3 regions of the uncultured Pseudomonas sp. genome follow, and region 1 is predicted to be linked to each of the others. Evidence: predicted binding sites of a transcription regulator. Region 1 holds the regulator's gene; each other region holds the start of a gene.
The links. The regulator sigma-54, encoded in region 1, starts transcription at its own class of promoters, with help from an activator protein. The targets are predictions, from matches to a motif close to ANTGGCATNNANNTTGCTNT.

Region 1 (3,159 bases):
ATGCAGGGTCGCTTCGATTTTCTGCTTGAGTTTCTCGACCTCCATGATGACTTGTACGTTGGTGATCTTGTCGAAGTGGCGTTCTAATCGGCCGAGTTTTTCGCCGATATAGTCGCGCAGGGCGTCGGTCACATCCAGCTGGTGTCCACTGATGTTGACTTGCATACCGCTTTCTCCTTGTTACCGTGTGTAAGAGACAGGCGAGAGGCCTGCCGCCGGAACACTGTGGCATGGAAGACGTAGGCAGAACGTATCAGGGTTTACGCTGATTGCTCAGAGCTGTATGGCTGTTGAGCGATAAGACCGAGCCTGACGTGTTCTGCGCGGTGCGATCTGTCTTCCTTGTTCTGCCGCTTAAATCAATCGTTTGCGCTCGCTGGAGGGCGCAATGCCGAGGGACTCACGGTATTTGGCGACCGTGCGGCGAGCGACTTGAATACCTTGTGCCTCCAGTAGACCAGCGATCTTGCTGTCACTCAACGGCTTTTTCGCATTTTCCGCTGCGACCAGTTTTTTGATGATGGCGCGGATCGCGGTGGACGAACATTCACCGCCTTCAGAGGTGCTGACGTGGCTGGAGAAGAAGTATTTCAGTTCGTAAATACCGCGCGGGGTGTGCATGAACTTTTGCGTGGTGACCCGCGAAATGGTTGATTCGTGCATGCCGACGGCTTCGGCGATGTCATGCAGAACCAGCGGCTTCATGGCCTCATCGCCATAGTCGAGGAAGCCGCGCTGGTGTTCGACGATCTGCGTGGCGACCTTCATCAGGGTTTCGTTGCGGCTTTGCAGGCTTTTGATAAACCAGCGCGCCTCTTGCAGCTGGTTGCGCATAAAGGTGTTGTCGGCGCTGGAGTCGGCACGCTTCACAAAACCGGCGTATTGCGCATTGACCCGCAGGCGCGGCATGGCCTCCTGGTTGAGCTCCACCAGCCAGCGTTCATTGTGTTTGCGCACGATCACGTCGGGCACCACGTATTCCGGCTCGCTGGATTCAATCTGCGAGCCGGGGCGCGGGTTGAGGCTCTGAATCAGGTCGATAACCTGGCGCAGCTCATCTTCCTTGAGCTTCATGCGGCGCATCAGTTGGCTGTAGTCGCGGCTGCCGAGGAGGTCGAGGTAGTCGCCGGTGAGGCGCTGGGCTTCGCTCATCCACGGTGTGTTTGCGGGCAGCTGGCGCAGTTGCAGGAGCAGGCATTCACCGAGGTTGCGTGCGGCAATGCCGGTGGGCTCGAACTGCTGAATACGGTGCAGCACGGCTTCGACTTCGTCGAGCTCGATGTCCAGTTCTGGGTCAAAGGCCTCAACCACTTCTTCCAGAGTCTCTTCCAAATAACCCTGTTCGTTGATGCAGTCGATCAAGGTTATGCCGATCAGGCGATCCTTGTCTGACATTGGGGCCAGATTGAGTTGCCAGAGCAGGTGGCTCTGTAGGCTCTCGCCACTGGATGTGCGGGTGGTGAAGTCCCACTCGTCGTCATCGTTGGTGCTGCTGGGTAGGCTACTGGCACTGGTCTGGTAGATGTCTTCCCAGGCGGTGTCGACCGGTAGTTCGTTCGGGATGCGGTCCCCCCAATCACCCTCTTCCAGGTTGTCCACGGTTTGTGTGGCTTCCTGGTAAGTGGTTTCTTGATAGGGCGTCTCGGGCTGCTCGTTGGGCGTCGCGCTTTCTGCGCCATCGGCCATGGGGTCCGAGTTGTCGAAATCATCGCCTTCTTCTTGGCGTTCGAGCATCGGGTTGGACTCCAAGGCTTCCTGGATCTCTTGTTGTAGATCCAGGGTCGACAGTTGGAGTAGGCGGATGGCCTGTTGCAGCTGCGGTGTCATCGTCAGCTGCTGGCCCATTCTCAGGACTAGCGATGGTTTCATTGCAGACCTTATTTACCGGCGTCTGTGCGCAATCCACTACAGGGCGTTTTTGAAAAACGCCACCAGGAAGCAAATTATATGCCTGACTCTAAAGGTTTTGCCTAGCCTTGGCTGCAGTAGGCTTGAGAAAAGCCGTGGTTACAGCCTGAACTCATGCCCCAGATACACTTCTTTCACGGTCTGGTTGGCCAGAATCGTCTCGGCATCACCTTCCGCAATCAGCTGGCCATCGCTGACGATATAAGCGATTTCGCAAATATCCAGGGTTTCGCGGACGTTATGGTCGGTGATCAGTACACCGATGCCTTTGGCCTTGAGGTGGTGGATGATCTGCTTGATATCACCGACTGAAATCGGGTCGACGCCGGCGAACGGCTCGTCGAGCAGAATGAATTTGGGGTTGGTCGCCAGGGCGCGAGCAATTTCCACGCGGCGGCGTTCACCACCGGACAGGCTCATGCCGAGGTTGTCGCGGATATGGCTGATGTGGAACTCCTGCAGCAAGCCTTCAAGTTCCTTGCGGCGAGCGGCGCCGTCGAGGTCCTTGCGGGTTTCCAGGATGGCCATGATGTTGTTGGCCACGCTGAGCTTACGGAAAATCGAGGCTTCCTGCGGCAGATAGCCAATGCCGGCGCGCGCACGGCCATGCATCGGCTGATGACTGACGTCGAGGTCATCAATCATCACGCGGCCTTGGTCGGCTTGTACCAGGCCGACGATCATGTAGAAACAGGTGGTTTTACCGGCTCCGTTGGGGCCCAGTAGACCAACGATCTGTCCACTGTCGATGCTCAGGCTGACGTCGCGCACGACCTGGCGGCCTTTGTAACTTTTGGCCAAGTGTTGGGCTTTCAATGTGGCCATTATTACTGCGCCTGCTGTTCGGCTGGTTTGTTCTTCGGCTGGATCACCATGTCGATACGCGGGCGTGGCGCAGTGACATTGGTGCCTGTGGCGCGGCCGGCGTTAACGATCTGGCGCTGGGTGTCATAGACGATTTTCTCGCCTTCGAAGGTGTTGCCTTCCTGGATTACCTTGGCCTGATCGATCAGCACCACGCGCTCGTTGGCCATGAAGTACTGGATGGTCAGGCCGTAGGCCTTGACGATCTGCTTGTCGGCTGACGGCAGTTGTTCGTAGTAGGCCGGTTTGCCGACGGAAGTGAACACCTCGACATCGCCCTGGGCGTTCTGAGTGATGGTCACGGTATCGCCGGTGACCTTCATGCTGCCCTGGGTGATGACTACGTCGCCGCGATAAACCGCAACGCCTTGTTTGTCATCTAGCTCT
Region 2 (3,159 bases), 460 kb from region 1:
ATCGTCAGGCAGGCCTGTGAGCTGCAGTGTGCTGTAGGGCGCGGCCTGTACCGTGGTATCGCTTAGCGGCGCTGCTGGAGCGCTGGGGACTGGCATCGACACGCTATTGGTGGCCGGCAACTCGACGCTTTCGCTCGCTTGGCCCTCAGGTGGCTGGTCGGTGAACACCGTATTGCCATTGGCGTCGGTGTACTTGTAGATCTGTGCACTGGCTGGCAACGCCAGGCTCAGCAGCAGGCAGATGAGTAGAGGGCGCATGGCCTGACTCTCCCGGTTAATGTGTCCTAAGCGTTGCACTGGCCAGGCGCTCTGGCAAGCGTGTTGATGACTGCGCGTGTGCCAGCGCAGAAAACACCGGGTTAAACGGTGCTGTTGGGTTCTCACGCAGCGGCCATTAAACGCAAAAAGGCCACCCGAAGGTGGCCTTTTGTGTTGCGCGCTGGCTTAGACGCTGTAGTACAGGTCGTATTCCAGTGGGTGTACGAAGGTGCGAACCTTAACTTCTTCTTCCGATTTCAGCTCGGTGAAGGATTCCAAGAAGTCCTTGGTGAATACGTCGCCCTTGAGCAGGAAGTCGTGGTCGGCTTCCAGTGCTTCCAGTGCTTCTTTCAGGCTGCCGCACACTTGCGGGATCAGCTTGGACTCTTCTGGAGGCAGGTCGTAGAGGTTCTTGTCGGCTGCGTCGCCAGGATGGATCTTGTTCTGGATGCCGTCGATACCCGCCATCAGCAGTGCCGCGAAGCACAGGTACGGGTTGGCTGCCGGGTCCGGGAAACGTGCTTCGATACGACGGCCGCGTGGGCTGGCAACGTAAGGAATACGGATCGAGGCCGAGCGGTTGCGTGCCGAGTAAGCCAGCATCACCGGCGCTTCGAAGCCAGGCACCAAGCGCTTGTAGGAGTTGGTGGCTGGGTTGGTTAGGGCGTTCAGCGCCTTGCCGTGCTTGATGATGCCGCCAACGAAGTAGAGGGCGGTATCCGACAGACCGGCATAGCCTTCACCGGCGAAGGTGTTCTTGCCGTCTTTGGAAATCGACATGTGTACGTGCATGCCCGAACCGTTGTCGCCATACAGCGGCTTCGGCATAAAGGTCGCAGTGCGGCCGTAGGCTTCGGCTACGTTGTGTACGCAGTACTTGAGGGTCTGTACTTCGTCGGCTTTGGTCACCAGGGTGTTGAAGCGCACGCCGATCTCGTTCTGGCCGGCTGCTACTTCGTGGTGGTGCACTTCAACGAACTGGCCCATTTCTTCCAGAGCGTTGCACATGGCGGTACGGATTTCGTGATCCGAGTCAGCTGGCGGAGTCGGCAGGTAGCCGCCTTTCACGCCGATGCGGTGGCCATTGTTGCCCTGGCGGCCTTCGGTGTCGGCGTCGCTGTTCCACGAGGCTTGTTCGGAGAAAATCTTGAACATCGAGCCAGACATATCCGACTTGTACTTAACGGAGTCGAAGATGAAGAACTCTGGCTCCGGGCCGACGAATACGGTGTCGCCGATACCGGTGGTTTTCAGGAACTCTTCGGCACGCTTGGCGATGGCGCGTGGGTCGCGCTCGTAGCCCCGCATGGTCGACGGCTCAATCACGTCGCAGACCAGGATCAGCGTTGGCTCTTCGGTGAACGGGTCCAGGACAGCGGAGCTGTCATCCGGCAGCAGGATCATGTCGGAAGCTTCGATGCCTTTCCAGCCTTCGATGGAGGAGCCGTCGAACATCTTGCCGACTTCGAAGAAGTCTTCATCCAGTGCGTCGCGTGCTGGCATGCTGATGTGGTGCTGCTTGCCGCGAATGTCAGTGAAGCGCAGGTCTACCCACTTCACGTCGTGCTCTTTAATAAGTTGAATCGACTTCGACATGCTGTCCTCCAGGTGGCTAAGGCTCGAATGCTGAGCCCCTCAATTATTTGGTACGGCCGGCGGCATAGTCCACCGGCGCATCCTGCCTCACAAGAGAGCAAATTGCATGCCAGTGCACGGGAGTGGGCGTGAGCCCTGAAATTAAGGGCTTTCCTGGGTCGTATGGCGCAATTCAGGTAATATCGGCACTATAATGGTGCGTAATAATTCTTGAGAGCACCTATATGGTGCGTTATTTGCTGTGTGAGGATTTTTGATCAAAGTGTGAGCAATTTCCGCTATAATCCGCGCCCCTGTTTTTTCGCGGCCTCGGCACTCATTGTTTCCATGAAACTGATCGTTAAAGTCTTCCCAGAAATCACCATTAAAAGTCGGCCGGTGCGTAAGCACTTTATCCGGCAGCTGGCGAAGAATATTCGTTCGGTTTTGCGTGAGTTCGACCCCCAGCTGCAGGTCAGCGGCGTGTGGGACAACCTGGAAATCGAAACCCAGATCAGTGAGCCGAAAACCCTGCAGGCGATGATCGAGCGTCTCAGCTGCACGCCGGGCATCACCCATTTTCTTCAGGTTGATGAGTACCCGCTGGGTGATTTCGATGACGTGCTGGAAAAGTGCAAGCTGCACTTCGCTGATCAATTGCCGGGCAAGATTTTCGCCGTACGCTGCAAGCGTGCCGGCAAACATGCGTTCAGCTCCATGGATGTCGAGCGTTATGTCGGCAGCCAACTGCGTCAGCAGTGCGGTGCGGCCGGTATCTCGCTGAAAGATCCGGATGTTGTGGTGCGCATGGAAATCCGCGACCAGCGCCTGTTCGTCATCCATCACCAGCACGAAGGCCTGGGCGGTTATCCGCTGGGTTCGCTGGAGCAAAGCCTGGTGCTGATGAGCGGTGGTTTCGACTCCACCGTCGCCGCCTATCAGATGATGCGCCGTGGTCTGGTCACGCATTTCTGCTTCTTCAACCTCGGCGGCCGTGCTCACGAGCTGGGCGTGATGGAAGTGGCGCACTACCTCTGGCAGAAATACGGCAGCTCACAGCGCGTACTGTTTATCAGCGTGCCGTTCGAGGAAGTCCTTGGTGAGATTCTCGGCAAGGTCGACAACAGCCACATGGGCGTAATTCTCAAGCGCATGATGTTGCGTGCCTCCACGCGTATGGCCGAGCGCTTGCAGATTGAGGCGCTGGTGACCGGCGAGGCGATCTCTCAAGTCTCCAGTCAGACGTTGACCAACCTCGCGGTGATCGACTCGGCCACCGACATGCTGGTGCTGCGTCCGCTGCTGGCCAGTCATAAACAAGACATC
Region 3 (3,159 bases), 3.2 Mb from region 1:
GATCGATCTGTACCCGCACGCTGGCAAAGTCTGCAAGCACGGTACCGATGAAGTCCTCACCACCTTCGAAATGAAGACCCCGGTGCTGCTTGACGAAGTACGCGCTGGCGGCCGTATTCCGCTGATCATTGGTCGCGGCCTGACCGAGAAAGCCCGTGCCGAACTGGGCTTGGGTCCAACGGACCTGTTCAAACTGCCTGAGCCACCAGCTACCAGCAGCAAGGGTTTCACCCTGGCGCAGAAGATGGTCGGCAAGGCTTGCGGCCTGCCTGAAGGTCAAGGCGTACGCCCTGGCACCTACTGCGAACCGAAGATGACCACCGTCGGCTCGCAAGACACCACTGGTCCGATGACCCGTGACGAGCTGAAAGACCTGGCTTGCCTGGGCTTCTCCGCTGACCTGGTGATGCAGTCGTTCTGCCACACCGCGGCTTACCCAAAGCCAATCGACGTTAACACTCACCACACCCTGCCGGATTTCATCCGCACCCGTGGTGGCGTGTCCCTGCGCCCAGGCGACGGCATCATCCACAGCTGGTTGAACCGCATGCTGCTGCCGGACACCGTCGGCACCGGTGGTGACTCGCACACCCGCTTCCCGATGGGTATCTCGTTCCCAGCCGGTTCCGGCCTTGTCGCGTTCGCTGCAGCCACCGGCGTGATGCCGCTGGATATGCCAGAGTCCATCCTGGTGCGTTTCAAAGGTAAGCTGCAGCCTGGCATCACCCTGCGTGACCTGGTCCATGCGATTCCTTACGCAGCCATCCAGAAAGGCCTGCTGACCGTCGAGAAGAAGGGCAAGGTCAACGCCTTCTCCGGCCGCATCCTCGAAATCGAAGGCCTGGACGACCTGACGGTCGAGCAAGCATTCGAGCTGTCCGATGCCTCCGCCGAGCGCTCCGCTGCCGGTTGCACCATCAAGCTGCCGGAAAAGGCGATTGCCGAGTACCTGCGTTCCAACATCACCCTGCTGCGCTGGATGATTGGCGAAGGCTACGGCGATGCACGCACCCTGGAGCGTCGCGCTCAAGCGATGGAGGCCTGGTTGGCCGATCCTAAGCTGATGACTGCCGACAAAGATGCTGAGTACGCCGAGATCATCGAAATCGATCTGGCCGAGATCAACGAGCCAGTGCTCTGTGCACCGAACGACCCGGACGATGCCCGTCTGCTGTCGAGCGTTGCCGGCGAGAAGATCGACGAAGTGTTCATCGGTTCGTGCATGACCAACATTGGTCACTTCCGCGCCGCCGGTAAGTTGCTGGAAAAAGTCGACGGTTCGCTGCCGACTCGCCTGTGGCTGTCGCCGCCTACCAAGATGGACCAGCACCAGCTGACCGAAGAAGGCTACTACGGCATCTTCGGCAAGGCCGGCGCACGTCTGGAAATGCCAGGCTGCTCGCTGTGCATGGGCAACCAAGCACGCGTTGAGGCGAACTCCACCGTGGTCTCGACGTCGACCCGTAACTTCCCCAACCGTCTGGGCGATGGTGCCAACGTGTACCTATCCTCAGCCGAACTGGCGGCCGTCGCGGCAATCACCGGCAAGCTGCCGACCGTTGAGGAATACATGGTCTACGCGAAGGAAATCGACACCATGGCAGCGGACGTTTACCGCTACCTGAGCTTCGACCAGATCGCCGAGTTCCGTGAAGCTGCTGCGAACGCCAACATTCCGGTCGTGCAAGCTTAACGAGCAACGCATCACGCTGTACGTTTAAAGAAAAGCCCCGCCTAGTGCGGGGCTTTTTCTTTTCCGCCTCGCTAACCCCGCTCAGATAAATGGCATATGCCTTGCTTTGACTGAAGGCCTAAAGCTTTTCCAGCGACGGAAACGGCCTCTCTCGACAACGGTGTCGTGCGTATCGCCAGCCCGAGCTGGCGTTATGCGCGACACCTTTTTTATGTGGGTACGGAAAAACAGCATGAATGAGCACCACATCGATCGCCGCAATAGCCCCGAAAAGCCGGTTCTGAATATCGGTTTTATGGCCCTCACCGATGCAGCCTCAGTCATTGTTGCAGCCACCCAAGGCTTCGCCGAGAAACATGGCCTAACCCTTAATCTGCAGCGCCAAGCCTCCTGGGCGACCCTGCGCGACAAGCTGCTGAGTGGCGAACTGGATGCAGCCCATAGCTTGTATGGCTTGATCTACGGTGTGCAGTTGGGCCTCGGCGGTGCGCCCAGCACGGATATGGCCGTACTGATGGGGCTTAATCAAAACGGCCAGAGCATCAACTTGTCGCCGGCGCTGCAAGCGGCCGGCGTGAGCACTGCTGGCGCACTGGCGCAGCACGCGCACCAGTCTGGGGCAAAATTAACCTTCGCCCAGACGTTCCCCACGGGCACCCATGCCATGTGGCTGAATTACTGGCTGGCCAGCCAAGGCATCCACCCCCTGAGCGATGTTGATAGCGTGGTCGTGCCTCCCGCGCAAATGCTCGCCCACCTCAAAGCCAAACGTATTGATGGTTTTTGCGTTGGCGAGCCGTGGAGTGCTCAGGCCGTGGATGAGCAGATGGGTTTCACCCTGACCACCAGCCAAGCGATCTGGCCCGACCACCCGGAGAAGGTGCTGGGTTGCACCCGTGTATTTGCCGAGCAGCACCCAAACAGCGCTCGCGCCCTGATCATGGCGGTACTGGAAGCCAGCCGGTTTATCGATGAGAGTGAAGAAAACCAACGCAGCACCGCGCAATTGCTCAGCGGCAGCGCATATGTGAATGCGCCACTACCGGCCATCCAGCCGCGTTTTCTCGGCCACTACCAGGATGGTTTGGGCCATGCCTGGCAGGACGCTCATCCATTGCGCTTTCACGCGGGCGGTACGGTCAACCAGCCTTACCTGTCTGACGGCATGTGGTTTATGACCCAGTTCCGCCGCTGGGGCCTGCTCATCGAAGACCCGGATTACCTAGCCATCGCCCGCCAGGTACAGCAACTTGAGCTCTATCGACAGGCGGCCGAGGCACTCGGCATCGACGTACCAGGTGAAATGCGCAGCAGCCAGTTACTCGATGGGCACACTTGGGACGGTAGCGACCCGGCCGGCTATGCACGCAGCTTTGCCCTGCACGCACTGGCAGATGCCCCCACCTGCGCCAAACAGGAGAGCCGTTAATATGCTGCGCATCCTGCTGATCAATGACACGGCGAAG

Region 2: the regulator sigma-54 is predicted to act here: its motif matches at 1,949-1,968, upstream of glnA (type I glutamate--ammonia ligase).
Region 3: the regulator sigma-54 is predicted to act here: its motif matches at 1,782-1,801, upstream of Q0V31_RS17190 (CmpA/NrtA family ABC transporter substrate-binding protein).

What each region holds. Positions count from the first base shown of each region.
Region 1 covers NZ_OX044366.1:471,972-475,130, reverse strand. The annotation lists gene raiA (ribosome-associated translation inhibitor RaiA) at 1-165, opposite strand, end outside; gene Q0V31_RS02305 (RNA polymerase factor sigma-54) at 355-1,869, opposite strand; gene lptB (LPS export ABC transporter ATP-binding protein) at 2,008-2,733, opposite strand; gene lptA (lipopolysaccharide transport periplasmic protein LptA) at 2,736-3,159, opposite strand, start outside.
Region 2 covers NZ_OX044366.1:927,186-930,344, reverse strand. The annotation lists gene Q0V31_RS04490 (DUF4124 domain-containing protein) at 1-258, opposite strand, end outside; gene glnA (type I glutamate--ammonia ligase) at 445-1,854, opposite strand; gene thiI (tRNA uracil 4-sulfurtransferase ThiI) at 2,182-3,159, shown strand, end outside.
Region 3 covers NZ_OX044366.1:3,682,134-3,685,292, forward strand. The annotation lists gene acnB (bifunctional aconitate hydratase 2/2-methylisocitrate dehydratase) at 1-1,693, shown strand, start outside; gene Q0V31_RS17190 (CmpA/NrtA family ABC transporter substrate-binding protein) at 1,926-3,122, shown strand; gene Q0V31_RS17195 (ANTAR domain-containing protein) at 3,124-3,159, shown strand, end outside.